Regions from separate parts of the Nocardioides sp. Arc9.136 genome, predicted to be linked through region 1. Evidence: predicted binding sites of a transcription regulator. Region 1 holds the regulator's gene; the other holds the start of a gene.
What was found. Region 1 encodes HrcA, which represses chaperone genes, less so after heat shock. Its sites were predicted from a motif close to TTGGCACTCGNNNNNNNCGAGTGCCAA; they were not measured.

Region 1 (11,387 bases):
CGTCTCGGCGTACGCGCTGATCGTCGAGGAGGGCACCGCCCTGGCCCGGCAGGTGCGCCGTGGCGAGGTGCCGATGCCCGACGACGACGACCTGGCCGACAAGTACCTCCTCGCCGACGAGCGGATGTCGGCCGCCGGCCTGGGCTGGTACGAGGTCTCGAACTGGAGCCGCGACCAGGCATCGCGGTGCCACCACAACGAGCTGTACTGGACCGGCGCCGACTGGTGGGGCGTCGGGCCGGGTGCCCACTCCCACGTGGGCGGGACCCGCTGGTGGAACGTCAAGCACCCCGCGGCGTACGGCGACCGGATCGCGGCCGGGCTCAGCCCCGCCCACGCCCGCGAGGTGCTGGAGCCCGAGGACCAGCGCGTCGAGCGGGTGCTGCTCGAGCTGCGCCTCGCCGACGGCCTGGACCGTGCCGTCCTCGACGCGGCCGGGAACGCAGCAGTCCCCGACCTCGTGCGCCGGGGACTGCTGGTGGAGCGAGGGGACCGGCTGGTGCTCACCCGCGACGGACGGCTGCTCGCCGACGCCGTGGTGCGTGACCTGCTCGGGTGAGCCTCAGCTGACCATCCGGATCGTCAGCGGGTAGCGGTACAGCTCGCCGTTGCTCGCTTTGACCGAGCCGATGATCGTCAGCACCAGCCACGCGATGCCGACGATCGGCAGCAGCAGGAAGCCGATCAGCACGAAGACCAGGACGAACGACACGAGCCCGTAGATCAGGATCGAGAGCTGGAAGTTCAGCGACTCCACGGCCTGCGCGCGGACGTAGCCGGACTGGTTGCCCTTGACGAGCATCACCAGCAGCGGGCCGAGGAACGCCATCGCCACGAAGGCGCCGATCAGGGCCGACCAGTGGGCGGCGCCGCCCCAGGTGCGCTCGTCGGGGTTCATCGGGCCGCCGCCCTGGTAGGGCTGGTACGGCGGCTGGCCGCCCGGTGGCTGCTGGCCCCACTGCGGCTGTCCCCACTGCGGTGCGGGCTGCTGGCCGTACGGCTGCTGGCCGTAGGGCTGCTGTCCGTGGGGCGGCCGGTCGGCCGGGTCCTGGGACGGCGGCGGGCCGTAGGGGTCGCTCACGGTTGCTCCTCGGTGACGAAGTCGATCAGTTCCTCGACCCTACCCAGCAGCGCGGGCTCGCAGTCACCGAACGAGTGCACCTTGGAGAGGATGTGCTTCCAGGCACGCGCGATGTCGGCCTGGTCACGGTGGGGCCAGCCCAGCTGCTGGCACACGCCCTTCTTCCACTCCAGGTGGCGGGGGACGTCCGGCCAGGCATCCAGGCCGAGCCGCTCGGGCTTGACGGCCGCCCAGATGTCGATGAACGGGTGGCCGACGATCAGCACGTGCTTGCCGACCGGCGTGCGACGGACGGCGTCGGCGATCCGGCTCTCCTTGGACCCCTTGACGAGGTGGTCGACGAGCACGCCGACGCGCCGGTTCGGGCCGGGTCGGAAGTCGCGCAGCTGCTCGGAGAGGTCGTCGATGCCGTCGAGGTACTCGACCACGACGCCCTCGATGCGCAGGTCGTCGCCCCAGACCTTCTCGACGAGCTCGGCGTCGTGGCGGCCCTCGACGAAGATCCGGCTGGCGCGCGCGACCCGGGCCTTGGCGTCGCGCACCGCGATCGATCCCGACGCGGTGCGCGTCGGTCTGGCCGGCGCCGTCCGACGGACCGGGGCCGTGAGGATCACGGGCTTGCCCTCGAGCAGGAACCCGGCCCCGAGCGGGAAGGTGCGGCGGCGGTCGCGCCGGTCCTCGAGGGTGACGGTGTGCAGGTCGCGGTCGACGGCGACGATCTCGCCGACCCAGTCGGTGCTGACCTCCTCCACGACGGCCCCGATCTCGGCGGGCGCCTCGACGGCGCGGCCGCGCTTCGGGGCGCGCCAGTCGGTGGAGAGGACGTCGGGTCCGTAGCGGTCGGTCACCCGACCGACGCTAGGCGGGCCCGCCGACGCTCGCGCGCACGGCGCGCCGGGGTCAACCGTCCTGTGACGTGCCCGACCCGTCCTGGGCGCCGCCCTGCTCCGGCGCCTGCTCCCGGGCCTGCTCCTGGTCGGTGTGCTTGCCGTCCTCGAGGAGGTCGCCGGCGGTCTCGCCGGGATCGAGCCCCTCGGCGAGCGGGTTGTCCTCGCCGGGCTGGAGGTCCTCGGGCAGCTGGTCGTCGCCGATGCCGGTCGCGTCCCGGCCGGCGTCCTCGGGGGTGGGCTCGCTCATGGCGGCCCGTTACCCGGATCAGATCAGCGGCAAGCGCCGCTGGCTGCGCGGCAGCTGGGCGTAGGCGCGCGCCACCGCGGTAGCCACGTGCTCGCGCGGCCAGGGCCACTCGGCGGCGTCGAGCGCCTCGCCGAGGGGCACCCCGCGGGTCGCCAGGTCGCGTGCGGTCTCGGCCAGCACGCCGATGGTGTTGCGCTGCTCCTCGACGAACTCGCGGTCGACGACCGGTCCGTGCCCCGGCACGACGACGGAGGTCGCCGTGGTCAGCCCGAGCACGATGTCGAGGCTCAGCGGCCAGTCCATCGGCCAGGAGTCCTCGCCGAACGACGGCGGGGCCGAGGACTCCACGAGGTCGCCGGCCACCAGCACGTCGGCGTCGGGCACGCGGAGCACGAGGTCGCCCGAGGTGTGGCCGCGGCCGGGGTGCACCAGCTCGAGGGCGCGGTCGCCGAGGTCGAGGACCCGGGCGGAGGAGAAGGTGTGGTCGGGCGGCACGACGGTGCTGGCGAGGAGCTCGTCGCGGTGCTCCTCGTCGGTCCCGGCCTGCTCCTCGAGCGCGGCGACCGCGCCCCGCTCCAGCTCGGCGAGCGCCTCCTCGTGGGCGTGCACCGGGACCTCGGGCCAGACCTCCCGGAACGCCTCGTTGCCCAGGAGGTGGTCGAGGTGCCAGTGGGTGTTGACGACCGCCACGACCTCACCGGCGCCGAGGGCGCGCACGTCGCGAATCAGCTCGCGGCCCGCGGCGGTGGAGGCGTGGGTGTCGACGACCACCAGCCCGCGCTCGCCGCCGACGACGGTCGTGGTCACGTCGTACCAGGGGCGACGGGTCACCCAGACGCGGTCGGCGATCTCGGTGAAGGTCACTCGGGGAGCCTAGGTGCACCTGCCCCGGGCGTGCCCCGGGCTCTCGGTCAGCACATGCCGTGGTGCAGCTCGCGGCGCAGCATGTCGCCGAGCTCGGCGGTGGTGCGCGCCGCGCGGGGGAAGTGCAGCACGGTGCGGTCGGCCCCCTCGGGGCCCACCCACTGCACCTCGACCCGGTCGGCGCGCAGGTCCGCCAGCGCCACGCCGACGACGTCGCCCATCCGGGTGCCGGTCGTGGTGGAGACCGCGCGGCGCAGCTCCTCCTGGTGGTGGCTGTTGGCGTGCTCGACCGAGCGCTGGAGGTAGCCGCGGTTGAGCTGGTGCTCGCCGGCGCGGAAGCTGGCCACGTCGACCCGCAGCTGCTGCTCTGCGCCGGCACCCCGCCGGCCCAGGGCGACGAGGTCCGGCTCCAGGGCGACGACGTCGCGGGGGTCCCCGCAGCACTCGCAGGTCTCCCGGCCGCGGACGACCAGGCGCCCGGCGATGCTCAGCGTGGCCTCGCGGTCCTCCGAGCCGGGGCGGCCCAGCCCGCTGTGCACGGTGAGCAGGGCGCGGCGACCGGCGGCCGCCACCACGGCGAGGTCGGAGCCGAGCGCGGTGGAGAACGTCGGCTCGCCTCCGCAGTCCTGCATGCCCGTGCCCTCGGCCTCCGGACCCTCCAGGACGTCGGGGGCGCCGTCGACGACCAGGTGGACGCTCGCGGGACAGGAGAGGATGCTGCGGGCGGCGGCCGCGAGGCGGCTCGGGTCGTGGCGCGTGGTGCTGCTCGGGACGACGGTCATGGTGCTCCCTCGGCAGGGCCGGCGGTGGGTGACTTAGGTGAGCCTAACCTATGCGTCGGTAGTGGCTCTCGGGGAAGGCGACGTCTCGGTCGGCGAGACCCGAGGCGGTACCGCGGCGCGCTACAGTTGGCACTCAGTCGTGACGAGTGCCAGAGGTAGGGAGGCGACGTGCAGGAGGACCGCAGGCTCGCCGTGCTGCGGGCCATCGTCGAGGACTACGTGGCCACCGAGGAGCCGGTCGGCTCCAAGGCCCTGGTCGAGCGCCACGGGCTGGGCGTCTCGCCCGCCACGGTCCGCAACGACATGGCCGTCCTCGAGGACGAGGGCTACATCACCCAGCCGCACACCAGTGCCGGCCGGGTGCCGACGGACAAGGGCTACCGGCTCTTCGTCGACCGGTTGAGCACCGTCAAGCCGATGACCGGCGCGGAGAAGCGCGCCATCGCCTCCTTCCTCGACGGGGCGGTCGACCTCGACGACGTCGTGACCCGCTCGGTGCGGCTGCTCTCCCAGCTGACCCGCCAGGTCGCCGTGGTCCAGTACCCCACGCTCTCGCGCTCGACGGTGCGCCACGTCGAGCTCGTCGCCCTCACGCCGAACCGTCTCCTCGTCGTGCTCATCCTCAGCACCGGTCGCGTCGAGCAGCGGCTGGTCGAGCTGCCCGCCGAGCTGTCCGAGGAAGCCCTCGCCGACCTCCGTTCGCGGGTCAACCACGCCGCGACCGGCGAGGTGATCTCCGACGCCGTGCGCCGCCTTCGCGAGGCGGTGCCGGAGGTCCCCGGGGACGCCCCCGACCGCGACGACGGCGTGACCCGCGCGGTCGTCGAGACCCTCGCCGACGCGATGGAGGACCACCGCTCCGACGAGCGGATCGCCGTCGGCGGTGCCGCCAACCTCGCGCGGTACGGCGACTCCTTCGACTCCGCGGTCCGGCCGCTCCTCGAGGCGCTCGAGGAGCACGTCGTGCTGCTCCGCCTGCTCGGCGAGGCCACGACCGGTGGCGCCGTCACGGTGCGCATCGGCGCGGAGGGCCCCTACGAGCAGTTCGCCTCCACGAGCGTCGTCGCCACCGGCTACGGCCCCCGCGACGAGGCGCTCGCCACGTTGGGCATCGTCGGCCCGACCCGCATGGACTACCCGGGCACGATGTCCGCGGTGCGCGCCGTCGCCCGCTACGTCTCCCGCATCCTCGACGAGGGCTGACCGCCCCGCGTCGCGGCGTACCTCTCTCACCTCGATCACCGAAGGAACCCAGTTGAGCCAGGACCTCTACGAGCTGCTCGGAGTCGACCGCGACGCGGACGACACCGCGATCAAGAAGGCCTACCGGCGGCTGGCTCGGCAGTACCACCCCGACGTCAACCCCGACCCGGACGCGCAGGAGCGGTTCAAGGAGGTCTCCACCGCCTACGAGGTGCTCTCGGACCCGCAGAAGCGTGCGGCGTACGACCGCGGCGGCGACCCGTTCGGCGGCGGCGCGGCGGGCTTCGGCCAGGGGGCGGGCTTCTCGTTCACCGACATCATGGACGCCTTCTTCGGCGGCCAGCCCGGCGGCGCGGGCGGCGGGCGGGGCCCGCGGCCCCGCGTGCGCCGCGGCCAGGACGCGCTGATCCGGCTCGAGGTCGACCTCGCCGAGGCGGCGTTCGGCGTGACCCGCGAGATCAAGGTCGACACCGCGGTGCTCTGCACCACCTGCCACGGCGACGGTGCCGCGCCGGGCAGCCACCCCGTGCCCTGCGAGACCTGCCGCGGCCAGGGCGAGGTCGCCCAGGTCCAGCGCTCGTTCCTCGGCGAGATCCGCACGCTGCGCCCGTGCGCGGCCTGCCGCGGCTTCGGCACGATCATCCCCGAGCCGTGCCGGGAGTGCTCCGGTGACGGCCGCGTCCGCTCGCGCCGCACCCTGACGGTCAAGATCCCCGCCGGCGTCGACACCGGCACCCGCGTCCAGCTGGCCGAGCAGGGCGAGGTCGGCCCCGGCGGCGGCCCCGCCGGCGACCTGTACGTCGAGATCCAGGTCGCGGCGCACCCCGTCTTCACCCGGCACGGCAACGACCTGCACTGCACCGTCACCGTCCCGATGACCGCCGCCGCGCTCGGCACCTCGCTGACGCTGCCCACGCTCGAGGCCGACGTCGAGCAGGGCGCCGACTCCGGGGTGGAGACCGAGTTCGCCCTCGAGATCCCGGCCGGGACCCAGTCGGGCACCGAGCAGGTGCTGCGCGGTCGCGGCGTGCCCGGGCTGCGCGGCGGTCGCGGCGACCTCGTCGTCTCGGTCGCGGTGGAGACCCCGCAGCGGCTCGACCCCCGCCAGGAGGAGCTGCTGCGCGAGCTGGCCGCGATCCGTGGCGAGGAGACCCCGACCGGCCAGGTCAAGCCCGGATCGAAGTCGTTCTTCGGGCGGCTGCGCGACGCCTTCGACGGTCACTGATGTCGCTCCCGGTCCACCTCGTCCCGACGCTGGCCGGGGTCGGCGCCGGGGCCACCGTGACGGTCGAGGGCGACGAGGCGCACCACGCCGTCGCCGTGCGCCGGATGCGGGTGGGGGAGCCGCTGGTCCTCACCGACGGCTCCGGCACGTCGGTCACCGGCGAGGTCGCCTCGACCGGCAAGCGCGTCCTGGACGTGCGGGTGAGCGACGTGCGCCGCGTCGAGGCGCCGTCGCCGTCGGTGGTCGTGGTCCAGGCGCTGCCCAAGGGGGAGCGCGGCGAGCTGGCGGTCGAGGTGCTCACCGAGATCGGGGCGACGACGATCGTGCCGTGGGCGGCCTCGCGCTCGGTGGCGGTCTGGAAGGGCGAGCGCGCCGCGAAGTCGTTGACCAAGTGGCGCTCGACCGCCCGTGAGGCGGCCAAGCAGGCCCGGCGCTCGTGGTTCCCCGAGGTCGCCGAGCTCGCCTCGACGGCGGAGGTCGTGCGCCTGGTCGCCGACGCCTCGCTCGCCGTCGTGCTGCACGAGGAGGCCGCCGTGCCGCTCGCCGCGCTCCGGGTGCCGAACGACGGCTCGATCGTCGTCGTGGTCGGCCCGGAGGGTGGGCTGACCGAGGAGGAGGTCGCGGTCTTCACCGCGGCCGGCGCCTCCTCGGTGCGGATGGGCGCCGAGGTCCTGCGCACCTCCACCGCCGGCGTCGCCGCCGTCGCCGCGCTCCTGTCGCGGACCTCGCGCTGGGGCTGAGCCCCCGCTACCCCACGACGATCGTCTTGCTGTCCTCGGTCGGCCCGCCGCCCTCGCCGCCGGAGGGGTCGTCGGTCATCGCGACGAAGGTGTAGGTGCCCGGGTCGAGGCGCGACACGTCGACCTCGCTCTCCCAGGGGTAGAGCTTGTCCATCCAGCCCTCGGCGGTCGCGAACCCGTCGAGCACGACCTCCCCGCCGCCGTCGCGCACCTGCCACGGGACGGTCGCCTCGAACGACGACGCGACGCCCGCGGCGGTGAACGTGTCGCCGACCGTCGCGCCCTCCTCGGGGCCGCTGACGCTGACCAGCGCGAGGACCTCCAGCGGCGCCGCCTGGGTGATGTCCCCGTCGATGCCGAACAGCGCCACGGGCGTGCCGCTGCCGTCGACCACGCGCACGGGCAGGCGCTGTTGCTCGACGCCCTGGAGGGTGTAGACGAGCTGCTGGGCGGCCAGGCGCGCGCCGTTCGCGGAGAGCCCGCCGCGCGCGGACCAGGAGTCGTCGTCGACCTGCGCGACGAACGCGCCGTCCTGGACCGACACGGAGCCGAACGTGCCCTCGGGCCACAGCGACCGGTAGTCGGGGTCCAGCGCGTCGCCGGTGGTGAGCAGCTCGGCGGCCTCGGTCAGCGGGTCCCCGCTGACGCGGCGGAACTCGCGGTAGAGGCGCACGCCCTGCGGCGTCTCGCCGGCGAAGTAGACCGGCACGGTGGTCTCCGGGCCGCCGTCGCTCCCGCTGCCGCCGTCACCCTCCGTGGGGCTCGCGCTCGCGCTCGCGCTCGCGGTCGGCGTCGCGCTGGCGCTGGGCTCCTCCGAGGCGGCGCTCGTGCCGCCCGCGGGCGTGGGGTCGTCCGTGGCGGTGTCGTCCTCGCCGCACGCCGCGAGGGTGAGTGCGAGGGCGGAGGTGGTCAGCAGGGCGGTGATCCGCAGGCGGGCGTCCATGGGGTCATCCTCCCGGTCGGGGGCCGTCGTGCCGGTGAGACGCGCGCGGGTCGGCGCTAGGTTGCGTGCATGAGCGATGCGGACTGCCTGTTCTGCAAGATCGTCGCCGAGGAGGTGCCGGCCGAGGTCGTGCACGTCACCGAGCGCACCGTCGCCTTCCGCGACATCAACCCCCAGGCGCCGACCCACGTGCTGGTCGTGCCCCGGGACCACTACGCGAACGCCGCGGCCCTGGCCGCCGGCGACCCGGTCGCCTCCGCGGAGCTGGTGACGGCGGCGGCGGCGATCGCCACGGCCGAGGGGCACGAGGACTACCGGCTCGTCTACAACACCGGCGCCGGTGTCGGGCAGACGGTCTTCCACACCCACCTGCACGTGCTTGCCGGCCGGTCGATGACCTGGCCCCCTGGCTGAGCGTTCCGTCGGCGGAGCGCTGCCGGGCGCTACCGGTAGCCGACCAGGGTCGGCGTCGCCGTCAGCACCCGCAGCCCGACCGGCGCCCCCGGGATGGTCACCGTGCCGCTCACCGGCTGCCACGGCCCGCTGTCGACGCTGAACTCTGCGGCGTACGTCGTGTCCACGCTCGGCGCCACCCGCCCCGCCCGCCGGTAGTCGTGGGTCACCTGGAGGTCGGGGTACGGCGCACCCGGCTCGCTCGTCGTGCTGGTCGTCCCGTCCCCGAAGCTCCACGTGTAGCTCGTCGGCCAGATCCGCAGGTCGACCCGCCGCCCCAGCAGGCTGACGCTCCGCGTCAGCTCCCCGCGCTCGGTCCAGAAGTTCGTGGCGAAGTTGACGAGCGTGCGGCCGTTCGCGGGTTGCACCTGCAGCGTCGCCGGTGGGAGCGGCAGGCGGCGGAAGGCGGCGGCGACCATTCCGGGGGTTAGTTGAGGTGTTGGGTTGGCTTGATCGCCGGGTGCCGCGCAGAACTCGAACGGGTCGAGGCCGATACTGATAGCCGATCGAACGCAAACGGCGTCCAGGTCGGAATCACGTGGAGGCAATGGCCCATCCGGCTCACCTGCCGAACTTGCAGTGGGTGGATTCGACGTGCAGACGTAGTGGCTGCTAACCGTCGCCATGCCCTGAACAAGGACGACCTCTTCGACGTAGCCGCAGCCCGCGTAGGCCGGGTCCGCGGCGACGAAGAGTCCAGTGACCATAAACAGAAGCGCCATCGCCATCCGAGTCATGACAAGTACCCGATGAAATCCACCAGCCAGATCTCATCTGCACGCACCAGTCGGAAGACTGCTATGTGCTTCTCCTCTCCATACCGCACCGGCTCGGCGCCGGCCGACGGTGTAGTGCTGCCGCTGGCGTAGATCAGGGCGGTGTCGATCTCGATCTGGCCGCGACCCTCTCGCTTGATATTCGTGCCAGCTACTCGCCACCCGGGCGTATCGAACTCGCCTCCCTCGGCGTGAACTGTCTTAATCGGCCGCAGCAAGTCCTCGCAGGTCTTGCAAGACGGTGAGCTGAGCTTCCGGACGGCGGTTGTATTGCCTTCCTCTAGCGCCTCGTTGCGAGCCTCCACCCAGGCGCGGACCACACCCTCCGGTCCTAGCCCGGACGCATGTCCTGAAGGTGATGCAGTTGCAGGGGAGTTCAATGCCGACGGTTCCGGCGCGACCTTGGGCTCCGGGTCGTCCGAGCACCCGGAGAGCACGAGCGCGACGGACAGCGCGAGGGCGGCGGGGAGTCGGTGCGGCATGACGTGGTCCTTCCCGAGACAGCAGCGCCCAGACCGAGGCGCCCGAAACGGACGATAACCACGTTCCGGTGCGCTGGCGACCGTCCGGAACCGCCTTGTGGACGGGAGCGACGGAGGCTCTCGGAACGCCTGTCACGACCGTCCCACCTGCCACAACCTCGACGACCAGAATCGCGCAATTGAGCGATTGCGACGCCTGGAAGCGCTTCCAACCCGTCGCAACCGCGCAATTGAACGATTACGGCGGCCCGAGACCCGCACGGCAGCCTCAGAACAGCTGAAGCACCCGCACCACGGCGAACACCACGGGCAGGCCGAAGACGACGAGCATCACCCAGGCGGTGATCCGGTGCCGGCGGTTGGAGGAGTCGAGCCGGCTGGCGAAGTCCAGCAGCGCGCCGTCGGGGACGTGGTGGGTCAGGCCCATGCGGCGGGCGTCCGGCGGGAGGTGCAGGCCGGCCTCCCAGTACGGCGGGGTGTCGTCGTCGTGGTCGTCGTCGTGCCCGTCGCCGTGGCCCTCGGCGTCGTCGCCGAGGTCACGCGGGTCGACGGGAACAGGGGGCACGCCCTCGACGCTACGCCCGGTGCACAGAACCAGTGCACAGATCTCGCTGGGGAGCGCCGAGCCGCTCCCGTAGCATGGCCAGGCACCCACCGTCGACGAAAGGCCGCCCGGACCGGGCATCCATGACTGACAGCCAGACCCACACCACGCGGCACACCGTCGTGGTCCCGAACAGCATCAACATGGTGAGCCTCCTCGGTCCCGGCGACGAGCACCTCGCGCTGATCGAGCAGGCCTTCGACGCGGACGTGCACGTCCGCGGCAACCGGATCACCCTGTACGGCGAGCCGGGCGAGGTCGCGCTGGCCGAGCGGCTGCTCGACGAGCTGGTGACGATCATCCGCACCGGCCAGGGCGTCACGGGCGAGACCGTCGAGCGCGTGCTGGCGATGCTGCGCGCCGAGACGACCGAGCGCCCGGCGGACGTGCTGAGCCTCAACATCCTCAGCAACCGCGGCCGGTCGATCCGCCCGAAGACGCTGAACCAGAAGCGCTACGTCGACTCCATCGACAAGCACACGATCACGTTCGGCATCGGCCCGGCGGGCACGGGCAAGACCTACCTCGCCATGGCCAAGGCCGTGCAGGCCCTGCAGAGCAAGAACGTCAACCGGATCATCCTCACCCGCCCGGCCGTCGAGGCCGGCGAGCACCTCGGCTTCCTGCCGGGCACGCTGAGCGAGAAGATCGACCCGTACCTGCGGCCGCTCTACGACGCGCTGCACGACATGATGGACCCCGAGACGATCCCGAAGCTGCTGGCCGCCGGGACGATCGAGGTGGCGCCGCTGGCGTACATGCGCGGCCGCACGCTCAACGACTCCTTCATCATCCTCGACGAGGCGCAGAACACCACGCCCGAGCAGATGAAGATGTTCCTCACCCGCCTCGGCTTCGGCTCCAAGGTCGTCGTCACCGGCGACATCACCCAGACCGACCTCCCCGGCGGGGTCCGGTCCGGGCTGCGGATCGTCGAGGGCATCCTCGACGGGGTCGAGGACATCTCCTTCAACCGCCTCTCCAGCCACGACGTCGTCCGGCACCGCCTGGTCGGCAAGATCGTGGCGGCGTACGACGAGTTCGACGCCGAGCGGGAGCGCACCAGCGAGCAGCGGGCCAAGGACGCGAGCCGGTGA
Region 2 (11,387 bases), 770 kb from region 1:
GCCAGGGCTTCGCCGCCGTGCCCGCCGCGGCGGAGGTCATGCCGGAGTCCCTGCGGGTGCTGATGACCTCCGGCATCCTGCCGGCGGCGCTCATCGCCGTCCTCCTCAACCTCCTGCGACCTCGCCCGGAGGAGGGGGCCGCGTTCGTCGACGTGGACACCCCCCTTCCGGACACCGTCCAGCGACCCGAGCAGCAGTAGGCGCCTCCGTCCTCGCGCAGGCCCGGACCAGATGGTCCGGGCCTGCGTCGTGGCTTGCGCGGGCGGTCGACACCTGGGTGCGCCGGCGCCCTAAGGTCGTCGCCGTGACGAACCGGACCCTGGAGGAAGTCGTGAGCGAGCACCGGGAGAGCCCGCGGGCGGTCGTCGCGCTGCCGGCACGCGTCAAGGGGCTGACCGGCCGGTGACGCACGTCCTCCTGGCGACGTTCTCCCTGCTCCCCGAGGGCGAGGAGGGCGGCGAGCTGCTCGTGACCGCCCTCGCCGAGCGGGGGGTCGAGGCCCGGTGGGCGGTCTGGGACGACCCGGACGTCGACTGGGCCGCCGCCGACCTGGTGGTGCTGCGCTCGACGTGGGACTACCAGCGCCGGTACGCCGAGTTCCTGGCCTGGCTGCGCGGAGTCGAGCGCAGCACGCGGGTGCTGCACGGCAGCGACCTGGTCGCCTGGAACGCCGACAAGGCCTACCTGCTCGAGCTGGGCCGCGAGGTCCCGGTCGTCCCCACCGCGCTGCTCGACGACCGCGGGCTGAGGGTGGGTCTGCAGGAGGCGCTCGACCGGTGGGGCGCGGTCGTGGTCAAGCCCCGGACCGGGGCGGGCGGGGTCGGCGTGGTGGTCGCCGAGCGCACCGACGACCCGCGCCTGGAGGGGCTCGTCGCCGGACCATGGGTCGTGCAGCCGCTGGTGGCCTCGGTCCGGACGGTGGGGGAGTCCTCGGTGTGGGTCCTCGACGGCCGGGTGGTCGGCCAGGTCGACAAGCGGCCGAGCGGGTCGGAGGTCCGCGTGCACGAGCTGTACGGCGGCAGCTCGGTCGCCGTGGAGGTCGACCCGGCCCGGGCCGACGTCGCCCGCGCCGCGGTCGCGGCCGCCGGCCGGCTGCTGGCCGGCCCGCCGGCGTACGCACGGGTGGACCTGGTTCAGCTCGACGGCGCCTGGGTGGTCAGCGAGCTGGAGCTGATCGAGCCCGGGCTCTACCTCGACGTGCTGCCGGGGCTGGCGGGGCCGTTCGCGGACCTCGTCGGGTCGGTCCTCGCGGCGCGGTGACAGCGCTCCGGCCGCAGGGTGACCAGGGCCGGACTGTTCTTGCACTCGCCTGGGGCGAGTGCTAAACATGGGGTTGGCACTCTCAGCACGAGAGTGACAAACCGGATCGGTGCCAGCTGAGGTCCGTTCGCGCCGGCGAGAAAGGGTTCGCCGGGTCCGCAGGACCGTCCGTCGCGGGCAGCCCACCGAGCCGGATCCGCAACTTCCAGCGTGAGGAACCGCAGGAACATGCCCAAGCTGATTGCATTCAACGAGGAGGCCCGGCGCGGCCTCGAGCGTGGCATGAACACGCTCGCCGACGCCGTCAAGGTCACGCTCGGCCCCAAGGGTCGCAACGTCGTCCTCGAGAAGAAGTGGGGCGCCCCCACGATCACCAACGACGGTGTGAGCATCGCCAAGGAGATCGAGCTCGAGGACCCCTACGAGAAGATCGGCGCCGAGCTGGTCAAGGAGGTCGCGAAGAAGACCGACGACGTCGCCGGTGACGGCACGACGACGGCGACCGTCCTGGCCCAGGCGATGGTCCGCGAGGGCCTGCGCAACGTCGCGGCCGGTGCGAACCCGATGGGTCTCAAGCGCGGCATCGAGGCGGCCGTCGAGGCCGTGTCCGAGCAGCTGCGCGGCATGGCCAAGGAGGTCGAGACCCGCGAGCAGATCGCGGCCACGGCCACCATCTCCGCCGGTGGCGACACCACCGTCGGCGACGCCATCGCCGAGGCGATGGACAAGGTCGGCAAGGAGGGCGTGATCACGGTCGAGGAGTCGAACACCTTCGGCATCGACCTCGAGCTCACCGAGGGCATGCGCTTCGACAAGGGCTACATCTCGGCGTACTTCGTCACCGACCCGGAGCGGATGGAGACGGTCCTCGAGGACCCCTACATCCTGATCGCGAACCAGAAGATCTCGAACGTCAAGGACCTGCTGCCGATCCTCGAGAAGGTCATGCAGTCGGGCAAGCCGCTCGTCATCCTCGCCGAGGACGTCGACGGCGAGGCGCTCTCGACGCTGGTCGTCAACAAGATCCGCGGCACCTTCAAGTCCGTCGCCGTCAAGGCCCCGGGCTTCGGCGACCGTCGCAAGGCCATGCTGCAGGACATCGCGATCCTGACCGGCGGCCAGGTCATCTCCGAGGAGGTCGGCCTCAAGCTCGAGACCACCGGCATCGAGCTCCTCGGCCAGGCCCGCAAGGTCGTCATCACCAAGGACGAGACCACTATCGTCGAGGGCTCGGGCGACGCCGACCAGATCGCCGGTCGCGTCAACCAGATCCGCGCCGAGATCGAGAAGTCCGACTCCGACTACGACCGCGAGAAGCTGCAGGAGCGCCTGGCCAAGCTGGCCGGCGGTGTCGCGGTCATCAAGGTCGGCGCGGCCACCGAGGTCGAGCTCAAGGAGCGCAAGCACCGCATCGAGGACGCCGTCCGCAACGCGAAGGCGGCCGTCGAGGAGGGCATCGTCGCCGGAGGTGGCGTGGCGCTCGTCCAGGCCTCGGCCACCGCGTTCGACAAGCTCGACCTGACCGGCGACGAGGCCACGGGCGTCAACATCGTCCGCGTCGCCACCTCGGCCCCGCTCAAGCAGATCGCGGTCAACGCCGGCCTCGAGGGCGGCGTCGTGGCGGAGAAGGTCGCCAACCTCCCCGCGGGTCAGGGCCTCAACGCCGCGAACGGCGAGTACGTCGACATGATCGCCGAGGGCATCATCGACCCGGCCAAGGTCACCCGGTCGGCGCTGCAGAACGCGGCGTCCATCGCGGCCCTGTTCCTCACCACCGAGGCCGTCGTCGCCGACAAGCCGGAGAAGGCCGCCCCCATGGGTGGCGACCCGACCGGCGGCATGGGCGGCATGGACTTCTGAGTCCAGCCCCCTCGTAGCACCAGCACCACTCGGCACCACCCGCACCACCAGCAGGGCCCCCGCTCAGGCGGGGGCCCTGCTGTCGTCTCCGGGGGCTGCCGGGGTCGTGTGCCCCACGACGCGGCCGGACGCGTCCTCGGGCACACGACCCCCTCGCGGAGCGCCGTGCGAGGGTGGTCCCGTGGATGCCGAGAGCCGCAGGGCGAGGTTCGAGGCGCTGGCGCCCGGGCTGGTCGAGCCGCTGCGCCGGTTCCTCGCGCGGCGCACCGACGCCGCGACCGCCGACGACGTCCTCTCCGAGACGCTGCTGGTCTGCTGGCGGCGGCTGGAGGACCTGCCGGAGGACCCGCTGCCGTGGGCGTACGCCGTGGCGCGCCACGCCCTGGCCAACGCCGAGCGCAGCGCCCGGCGCCAACGACGGGTCGCCGGCAAGGTGGCCGCGCTCGACCCGCCCGCGACGACCACGGGGCCGGTCGGCGGAGAGGCCGACCTGCCGCTGGAGGAGGCGCTCGCCGCGCTCCGCGCCGAGGACGCCGAGCTGCTCCGCCTGTGGGCCTGGGAGCAGCTGGGCCCCGGCGAGATCGCCACCGTGCTGGGGCTGACCCCGAACGCCGTCAGCATCCGGCTCCACCGCGCCCGCCAGAAGCTCAGGGACGAGCTGCGAAAGATCGACGCCGCTGCCGGACATGAGGGGACGAGAGGGAGGAGCAGGTCATGAGCGAACCGTTCGACGACGACCCGCAGCTGCGCGAGCGGCTGCGCGCCACCGACCCGGCCGCCTCCCTCGCCCCGGCCGATCCCGACCGGGTGGCCCGACTCCTGGAGGCGACGATGACCACCGAGCACCCCACGTCCGAGCACCCCACGTCCGAGCAGCCGACCACCGACCCCGGCGGTCGTCGTACCTCCCTGACCTGGCTCGCGGCCGCCGCCGCGGTGGTGGTCGTCGGCGGCGTGGTGTTCGCGGCCACGACCGGCGACGACGAGGACCGGACGCCGACGGCGGGCGACGGCAGCAGCGAGACCGCCGACCCGTCCCAGCCGTCCGAGCCGTCCGAGCCCGCCGAGCCGTCCCTCCTCACCCTGGCCGCCCCCGCCGCCACCACCGGGCGCTGCATGGTGCCCACGGCCGAGGCGCTGGCCACCCAGGAGGTGGCGTTCCTCGGCACCGTCGAGCAGGTCGACGAGGAGACCGTCACGCTCGCGGTCGAGGAGCAGTACGCCGGCGCCGCGGCCGACGAGGTCCGGGTCGAGGCGCCGCCGGAGCAGATGCAGCTGCTCGTGGGCGCGGTCGAGTTCCGTGAGGGCGGGGAGTACCTCGTCTCGGCCACCGACGGCGCGGTCTCGGTGTGCGGCTTCAGCGGACCGGCCGCGCCGGACCTGCAGGCGCTCTACGAGCAGGCGTTCGGCGGCTGACGCGGGGATGGTGCTGCACGGGATCGTCCTCGCCGCCGGCGCGGGCAGCCGGATGGGCACGCCCAAGGCGCTGGTCGACGACTGGCTCGCCCGCGCGGTCCACCTGCTGGCCGAGGGTGGCTGCGACCGGGTCACGGCCGTCCTCGGGGCCCGCGCGGACGACGCGGTCGCGCTGCTGCCGCCGGGCACGGCGTACGTCGTGGCCGACGACTGGTCGGCGGGGATGTCGGCGTCGCTGCGGACCGGCCTGGCGGCGGCCGATCCCCGTGCCGACGCCGCCCTGGTCACGCTCGTCGACCTCCCCGACCTCACCCCCGAGGTCGTCGCCCGGGTCGCGGCCCGGGCGGGCGCCGCCGTCCTGGCCCGGGCGGCGTACGACGGCCGTCCCGGCCACCCGGTGCTGCTCGGCCGCGAGCACTGGCCCGGCGTGCTGGCCGCGACCGGCGGCGACAGCGGGGCGAAGGGCTACCTCGCCGGACGCGACGTGGTGCTGGTCGAGTGCGGCGACCTGGCCACCGGTCAGGACGTCGACTCGCGCTGAGGCGTGCCGTCCCCGGGCCGGGCGCGCCGGATCCGGACCGGTCCCCGGGCCGTCGGCAGGGCGACGACCTCGCCCCGCTGGGTGACCTCGACCTCGCCGGCCTCGACCAAGCGCTGGGCCGCCTGGCGGGCCGGCTCCATCAGCCCCCGCCACCCCTCGGGATCACCGCCCTCCGGCCGCTCGGCGCCCCACACCGCGCGGGCGGCGTCGGAGGGGCAGATGGTCCTCCCCTCGTCGCGCTGGGCCAGCAGGTCGAGGATGGTCCGCTCCAGCCGGCGGTTCCGGTCGTCCGCTCCGGCGCTCATGAGGGGAGTCAACCAACCGGCCCCCAACAGGCCCGTCGTAGCCTCGGCACATGTCAGCCGTCACGTCGGAAGCGCTCGAGCTCGGTGACGTCGCGGAGCGGCTCGGTGCGACCGGCTACCTCTGCGACCCCGAGCTCGCGACCGTCACCTTCCTCGCCCTGAAGATGGGCCGGCCCCTGCTCCTCGAGGGCGAGCCCGGGACCGGCAAGACCGCGCTCGCCGAGGCGGTGGCCGAGGCGCTGGGGCTCCCCCTGGTGCGCCTGCAGTGCTACGAGGGCATCGACGCCACGCAGGCCCTCTACGACTGGGACTTCCCCCGCCAGGTGCTGCACCTCCGCGCGCTCGAGGCCACCGGCGGGGCTGCCGCCGCCGGCGCGGGCGGGGCTGAGGAGGCAGAGAAGAGCCTGTACGACGAGCGGTTCCTGCTCGCCCGCCCGGTGCTGGCGGCGCTGCAGCAGAGCCCGGCGGTGCTGCTGGTCGACGAGGTCGACCGCGCCGACGACGAGTTCGAGGCGTTCCTGCTCGAGGTGCTCTCGACCTACCAGGTGACGATCCCCGAGCTGGGCACCGTGCGGGCCGCGGTGCCGCCCGTCGTGGTGCTCACCTCCAACCGCACCCGCGAGCTGCACGACGCGCTCAAGCGGCGCTGCCTCTACCACTGGATCGACCACCCGGCGCTGGAGCGCGAGGTGGCGATCGTGCGGTCGCGGGCGCCGGAGGTCGCGGAGACGCTGACCCGGCAGGTCGTCGAGGTCGTGCAGCGGCTGCGCGCCGACACCGGCCTGGTCAAGCCGCCGGGCGTCGCGGAGACCCTCGACTGGGCCCGCGCGCTGCACCACCTCGGCACCACCGAGCTGGACCTCGCGACGGCGGCCGCGAGCCTCGGCGCGCTGGTGAAGTACCGCGAGGACGCCGACCGCGTGCGCGCCGCCCTGGACCGGGTGCTCGCCCCGTGACGACCGCGACGGAGGTCGTGCACGACGCCGACGAGGTGCTGCTCGGGTTCACCCGCGCGCTGCGGGCGGCCGGCGTGGGCGTCACCCAGGACCGCGCGCAGCAGTTCCTCGACGCGGTCGCGCTGCTGGGGGCCTCCGAGGAGGGCACCCGCGCCGCCGGCCGGGCCACCCTGTGCGCCGGCCCGGAGGACTTGCTGCGCCACGACCAGGTCTTCGCGGCGTGGTTCGACCACCGCACCGGCCTGCCGCGCCCCCGGCCCGCCCCGCCGGCCACCACGACGTACTCCGAGCTCCCGCTGACCGACGGTCCCGACAGCCCCGGCGGTGCCGACGAGGCCGACACCGACGTGGTCCGGGCGATGGCCAGCGACGCCGAGGTGCTGCGCCACCGCGACGTCGCGGCGCTCTCCGCCGCCGAGCGGGCCCGGCTCAACGCGCTCTTCGCGACCCTGCGCCCGCGCGCGCCGCACCGGCGCAGCGCCCGGCAGCGGTCCTGGCACCGCGGCGACGTCGACGCCGCGCGCACGTTGCGGGCGAGCCTGCGCCGGATGGGGGAGCCGGCCGAGGTCGTGCACCGCCGCCGCGCGACCCGTCCCCGTCGGGTGGTGCTGCTGGTGGACGTGTCGGGCTCGATGAGCGGGTACGCCGACGCGCTGCTGCGCCTGGCGCACCGGTTCACCCAGGCCGCGCCCGGCACGGTCGAGACGTTCACGCTGGGCACCCGGCTCACCCACGTCACCCGTGCGCTGCGCCTGCGCGACACCGAGCGGGCGCTCGTCGCGGCCGGGGACACGGTCCCGGACTGGTCCGGCGGCACCCGGCTGGGGGAGAACCTGCAGACCTTCCTCACCCGCTGGGGACGCCGCGGCATGGCCCGCGGCGCGGTCGTGGTGATCTTCAGCGACGGCTGGGAGCGCGGCGACACCACGCTGCTGGCCGAGCAGGTCGAGCGGCTCGGGCGGGTGGCCCACCGGCTGGTGTGGGTCAACCCGCACCGCGGGAAGGCCGGCTACGAGCCGGTGCAGCAGGGGGTCGTCGCGGTGCTGCCGTACCTCGACGACTTCGTCGCCGGGCACTCGCTCGCGACGTACGCCGAGGTCGTGGAGGTGGTCGCCGGTGCGTGAGGTCCTGCCGGAGCTGATGTCGTGGTGGGAGGCCGGCGAGGAGGTTGGCGTCGGCACCGTGGTGGCGACCTTCCGGTCCGCGCCGCGGCCCCCGGGCGCGTCGATGCTGGTCGGCCCGGACGGCACGGCCGTCGGGTCGGTCTCCGGCGGCTGCGTCGAGGGCGCGGTCTACGACCTGGCGCAGACGGTCGTGGAGTCCGGCGAGCCGGTGCTGGAGCGGTACGGCGTCTCCGACGACGACGCGTTCGCGGTCGGGCTGACCTGCGGTGGCATCCTCGACGTGTACGTCGAGAAGGTCTCGCGCGCGACGTTCCCCGAGCTCGCCGAGGTGGCCGAGGACCTCGAGGCCGGCCGGCCCGTCGCGGTCGCCACCGTCATCGAGCACCCCGACCCCGACCGGGTGGGCCGGCGCGCGCTGCTGCGGCCCGACGCCGCGGCGAGCGCCTCGCTCGGCTCGCCGCGCGCCGACGACGCGGTCCGCGACGACGCGCTCGGCCTGCTCGCCGCCGGCCACAGCGGCGTGCTGACCTACGGGCCCGACGGCGAGCGCCGCGGGGAGGGGATGCGGGTCTTCGTGTGGGCCTTCGCGCCGAAGCCGCGGATGCTCGTCTTCGGCGCGATCGACTTCGCGGCGGCGGTGGCCCGGGTCGGGGCGTTCCTCGGCTACCACGTCACCGTGTGCGACGCCCGCCCCGTCTTCGCGACCGCGACCCGGTTCCCCGACGCCGACGAGGTGGTCGTGGACTGGCCGCACCGCTACCTGCGCGCCGAGCAGCAGGCCGGCCGGGTCGACGGGCGCACCGTGGTCACGGTGCTGACCCACGACCCGAAGTTCGACGTGCCGCTGCTCGAGGTGGCGCTGCGCCTGCCCGAGGTCGCCTACATCGGGGCGATGGGCTCGCGGCGCACCCACGACGACCGGCTCGAGCGGCTCCGCGAGGCAGGAGTCACCGAGGAGGAGCTGGCGCGCCTGCACAGCCCGATCGGCCTCGACCTCGGCGCCCGGACGCCCGAGGAGACGGCCGTCAGCATCGCCGCGGAGATCATCGCCGGCCGCTGGGGCGGCTCGGGGGAGCCGCTCGCGCGCACCGAGGGCAGGATCCACCGGTGAGCAGGCTCGTCGCGCTCGTGCTCACCGCGGTCCTCGCGGTCCCGCTCGCCGCGTGCAGCGACGAGCCGGCGCACGACCCCGGTGGCGGGCCGACCGAGACCACCCCGCCCGCGACGCCGGTGCCCTCCGGCACGCCCACCACCTCGGCCACGGCCACGCCGTCCGCGCCGGGATCGGCGTCGGCGTCGGCGTCTGGATCGGCGTCGTCGGGCGCCGGACCGGAGGCGCTGCCCCCGGTCCGCAGCCGGGTCTCGCTGCCGGCGCTGATGCGCGAGGAGGTCGAGGCCGGCCGCCTCCGCCGCGTCCAGCCGCTGGCGTCGACCGACCGCTGGCGCAGCTGGTCGGCGACGTACACCGTCGACGGCGCGGTGGTCTCCGGCGAGCTGCTCGTGCCCCGCGGGAAGGGGCCGTTCCCGGCGGTCGTGCTCAACCACGGTTACATCGACCCCGCGATCTACACCCTCGGCCGCGGGCTCTCCCGCGAGCAGGAGTGGCTGGCGTCGAACGGCTTCGTCGTCCTGCACACCGACTACCGCGGCCACGCCGGCTCCGACCCCGTCGACGACGTCGGCCGGGAGAGCCGGCTGGTCTACACCCGCGACGCGATCGGGGCGGTCAGGGCCCTGGAGCGGGAGGCGTACGTCGACACCGACCGCCTCGCCATGCTCGGCCGCTCGATGGGCGGCGGGGTCACGCTCAACGCGCTGGTCGCCGAGCCCGGCCTGGTCGACGCCGCGGTGGTCTTCGCGTCGGTCAGCTCGCGGTTCGTCGACAACATCCGCCAGTTCACCGAGCCGAACCGGCCCGAGGAGCTGGCGCGCTACTACGACCGCTTCGGCACCCCGCAGGAGAACCCGGCGTTCTACCGCGACCTCTCCTCCCGCACGTTCTTCGACCGGGTCACCGAGCCGGTGCTGATGCTGCACGGCACCGCCGACGACACCTGCCCGATCGCCTGGACGCGGACCTCGCACCGGCTGCTGCGCGAGGCCGGCGCGGACGCGCGGCTGCAGGTCTACGAGGGGGAGGGGCACGCGTTCGGGCCGCGCTTCGAGGACTCGATGCGGCGGACCGTGGAGTTCCTGAGAGTTCAGCTCGACGGGTGACCCAGGTCACGTCCCCGGTGCTACGGTCCGCCCATGACGGTCGGGGACCTCGAGGACCGGCGGCGGGACGCGGTGCGCGCGTGGACGTCGTTCGTCGAGCACGGCGATGCCGCGGGCGCCGTGCGCCCGGAGATCCTGAGAAGCTGGTCGCGCTCGGCAGCGGTCGGCACCGACGTGACCGAGGCGCCGCTGGCCGACGAGGGGGAGACCGCCGGACGCTGGCGTGACTCACCGCTGCAGGTCGCCGTCGAGCGGGTCGAGGCAGAGCTGCGGCGCACCGCCGAGGACGGCGACCTGGTCGTGGCGGTCACCGACCCCGACACCCGCATCCTGTGGACGTACGGCGGGCGGGTGATGCGCCGCAAGGCCGAGACCGTGAACTTCGTGCCCGGCGGCCGCTGGGACGACCGCTCCGTGGGCACCAACGCCCTGGACCTGGCGAACCGGCTCGGCACGCCGTCGATGGTCTTCAGCGCCGAGCACTACGCCCCGATCGTGCACAACTGGGTCTGCTGGGCGGCGCCCGTGCACGACCCGGTGACCGGTGCCCAGCTCGGTGTCATCGACCTGTCGACCACCTGGGAGCGCACCCACCCGATCGGCCTGGCCACCGCGCGGGTGATGGCGCGGCTCATCGAGTCCGCGATGCCGCGGTCGCGGACCCACGGCGGTGTCGAGGAGACCCGCGACCCCGGCCTGGTGATGACCCTGCTCGGCACCGCCGAGACCCGCCTCGACGGGCAGCGGCTGCTGCTCAACCGACGGCAGACCGAGGTGCTCGCCCTGCTCGCCGTGCACCCCGAGGGGCTCTCGCTCGAGCAGCTGCACGCGCTGGTCTACGGCGACCAGGCGGTCACGTTCTCCACGCTCAAGGCCGAGGTCTCCCACCTGCGCGCGGCCCTCGGCGGGCAGCTGTCCTCGCGGCCCTACCGGCTGCTGATGCCGGTCGCCACCGACGTCGAGCACGTGCTGTCGCTGCTGCGTCGCGGCGAGGTGGCCGCCGCGGTCGACGCCTACGGCGGTGACCTCCTGCCCGGCACGAACAGCCCCGCACTCCACGAGCTCGCCGACTACGTCGCCGTCGCCCTGCGCGAGGCGCTGCTCGCCGACCCGCAGCCCGATGCGGTCGTGCGGTACAGCGAGCTCGCGCCGTACGACGCGGAGGTGCTGGAGACCTGCCTCGCCCACCTCGCCGGCACCCCGCACCCGGCCGTGCCGCTGCTCAAGGGCCGGCTCGCCGTCGCGCGCCGCTGAGGTCCCGCCCGCGGGTCGCGGCCCCGCACCGCTAGCGTCGGTGGGGTGACCAGACCCCGCCTGCTCGCCCTCGCCCCGATCACGCTCGCCGCCACCGCGGTGGGCGCGCTGGCCGCGCGGGCCCGGGCCGTGCGGGAGGTACCGCGGGCGATGCGCACGCCGCTGCTGTGGGCGCCGATCGCGATCAACTCTGCCGCGCTGGTGCAGGTCGCGCGCCGGGTCTACGGCCGGGCGACCGAGCCGGTCGCGGGGGTGGAGGTGGCCGTGCACGACGTGCCGGGCGGTGCCACGGTGCGGGTCCACACGCCGGTCGCGGAGCGGACGACGCCGGGCGGGGCGCTGCTGTGGGTCCACGGCGGCGGGACCGTCATCGGTGCGGCCGCCCAGGACGACCGGTTGTGCAGCGAGCTCGCCCGCGACCTGGGGCTGGTCGTCGCGAGCGTCGACTACCGGC

Region 2: the regulator HrcA is predicted to act here: its motif matches at 1,299-1,325, upstream of groL (chaperonin GroEL).

What each region holds. Positions count from the first base shown of each region.
Region 1 is NZ_CP113431.1:2,972,027-2,983,413, reverse strand. Features, by position in the region: gene hemW (radical SAM family heme chaperone HemW) at 1-559, shown strand, start outside; gene OSR43_RS14495 (DUF4870 domain-containing protein) at 563-1,081, opposite strand; gene OSR43_RS14490 (DUF3097 domain-containing protein) at 1,078-1,929, opposite strand; gene OSR43_RS14485 (hypothetical protein) at 1,982-2,218, opposite strand; gene OSR43_RS14480 (MBL fold metallo-hydrolase) at 2,237-3,082, opposite strand; gene OSR43_RS14475 (hypothetical protein) at 3,130-3,864, opposite strand; gene hrcA (heat-inducible transcriptional repressor HrcA) at 4,033-5,067, shown strand; gene dnaJ (molecular chaperone DnaJ) at 5,120-6,292, shown strand; gene OSR43_RS14460 (16S rRNA (uracil(1498)-N(3))-methyltransferase) at 6,292-7,032, shown strand; gene OSR43_RS14455 (Gmad2 immunoglobulin-like domain-containing protein) at 7,040-7,975, opposite strand; gene OSR43_RS14450 (HIT domain-containing protein) at 8,045-8,389, shown strand; gene OSR43_RS14445 (hypothetical protein) at 8,419-8,847, opposite strand; gene OSR43_RS14440 (hypothetical protein) at 9,162-9,686, opposite strand; gene OSR43_RS14435 (hypothetical protein) at 9,955-10,251, opposite strand; gene OSR43_RS14430 (PhoH family protein) at 10,374-11,387, shown strand; gene ybeY (rRNA maturation RNase YbeY) at 11,384-11,387, shown strand, end outside.
Region 2 is NZ_CP113431.1:3,738,528-3,749,914, reverse strand. Features, by position in the region: gene OSR43_RS18140 (uracil-xanthine permease family protein) at 1-200, shown strand, start outside; gene OSR43_RS18135 (RimK family alpha-L-glutamate ligase) at 403-1,260, shown strand; gene groL (chaperonin GroEL) at 1,489-3,120, shown strand; gene OSR43_RS18125 (RNA polymerase sigma factor) at 3,302-3,838, shown strand; gene OSR43_RS18120 (hypothetical protein) at 3,835-4,536, shown strand; gene OSR43_RS18115 (NTP transferase domain-containing protein) at 4,544-5,077, shown strand; gene OSR43_RS18110 (DUF3253 domain-containing protein) at 5,056-5,382, opposite strand; gene OSR43_RS18105 (MoxR family ATPase) at 5,433-6,338, shown strand; gene OSR43_RS18100 (VWA domain-containing protein) at 6,335-7,462, shown strand; gene OSR43_RS18095 (XdhC/CoxI family protein) at 7,455-8,573, shown strand; gene OSR43_RS18090 (S9 family peptidase) at 8,570-9,679, shown strand; gene OSR43_RS18085 (transcriptional regulator) at 9,713-10,933, shown strand; gene OSR43_RS18080 (alpha/beta hydrolase) at 10,979-11,387, shown strand, end outside.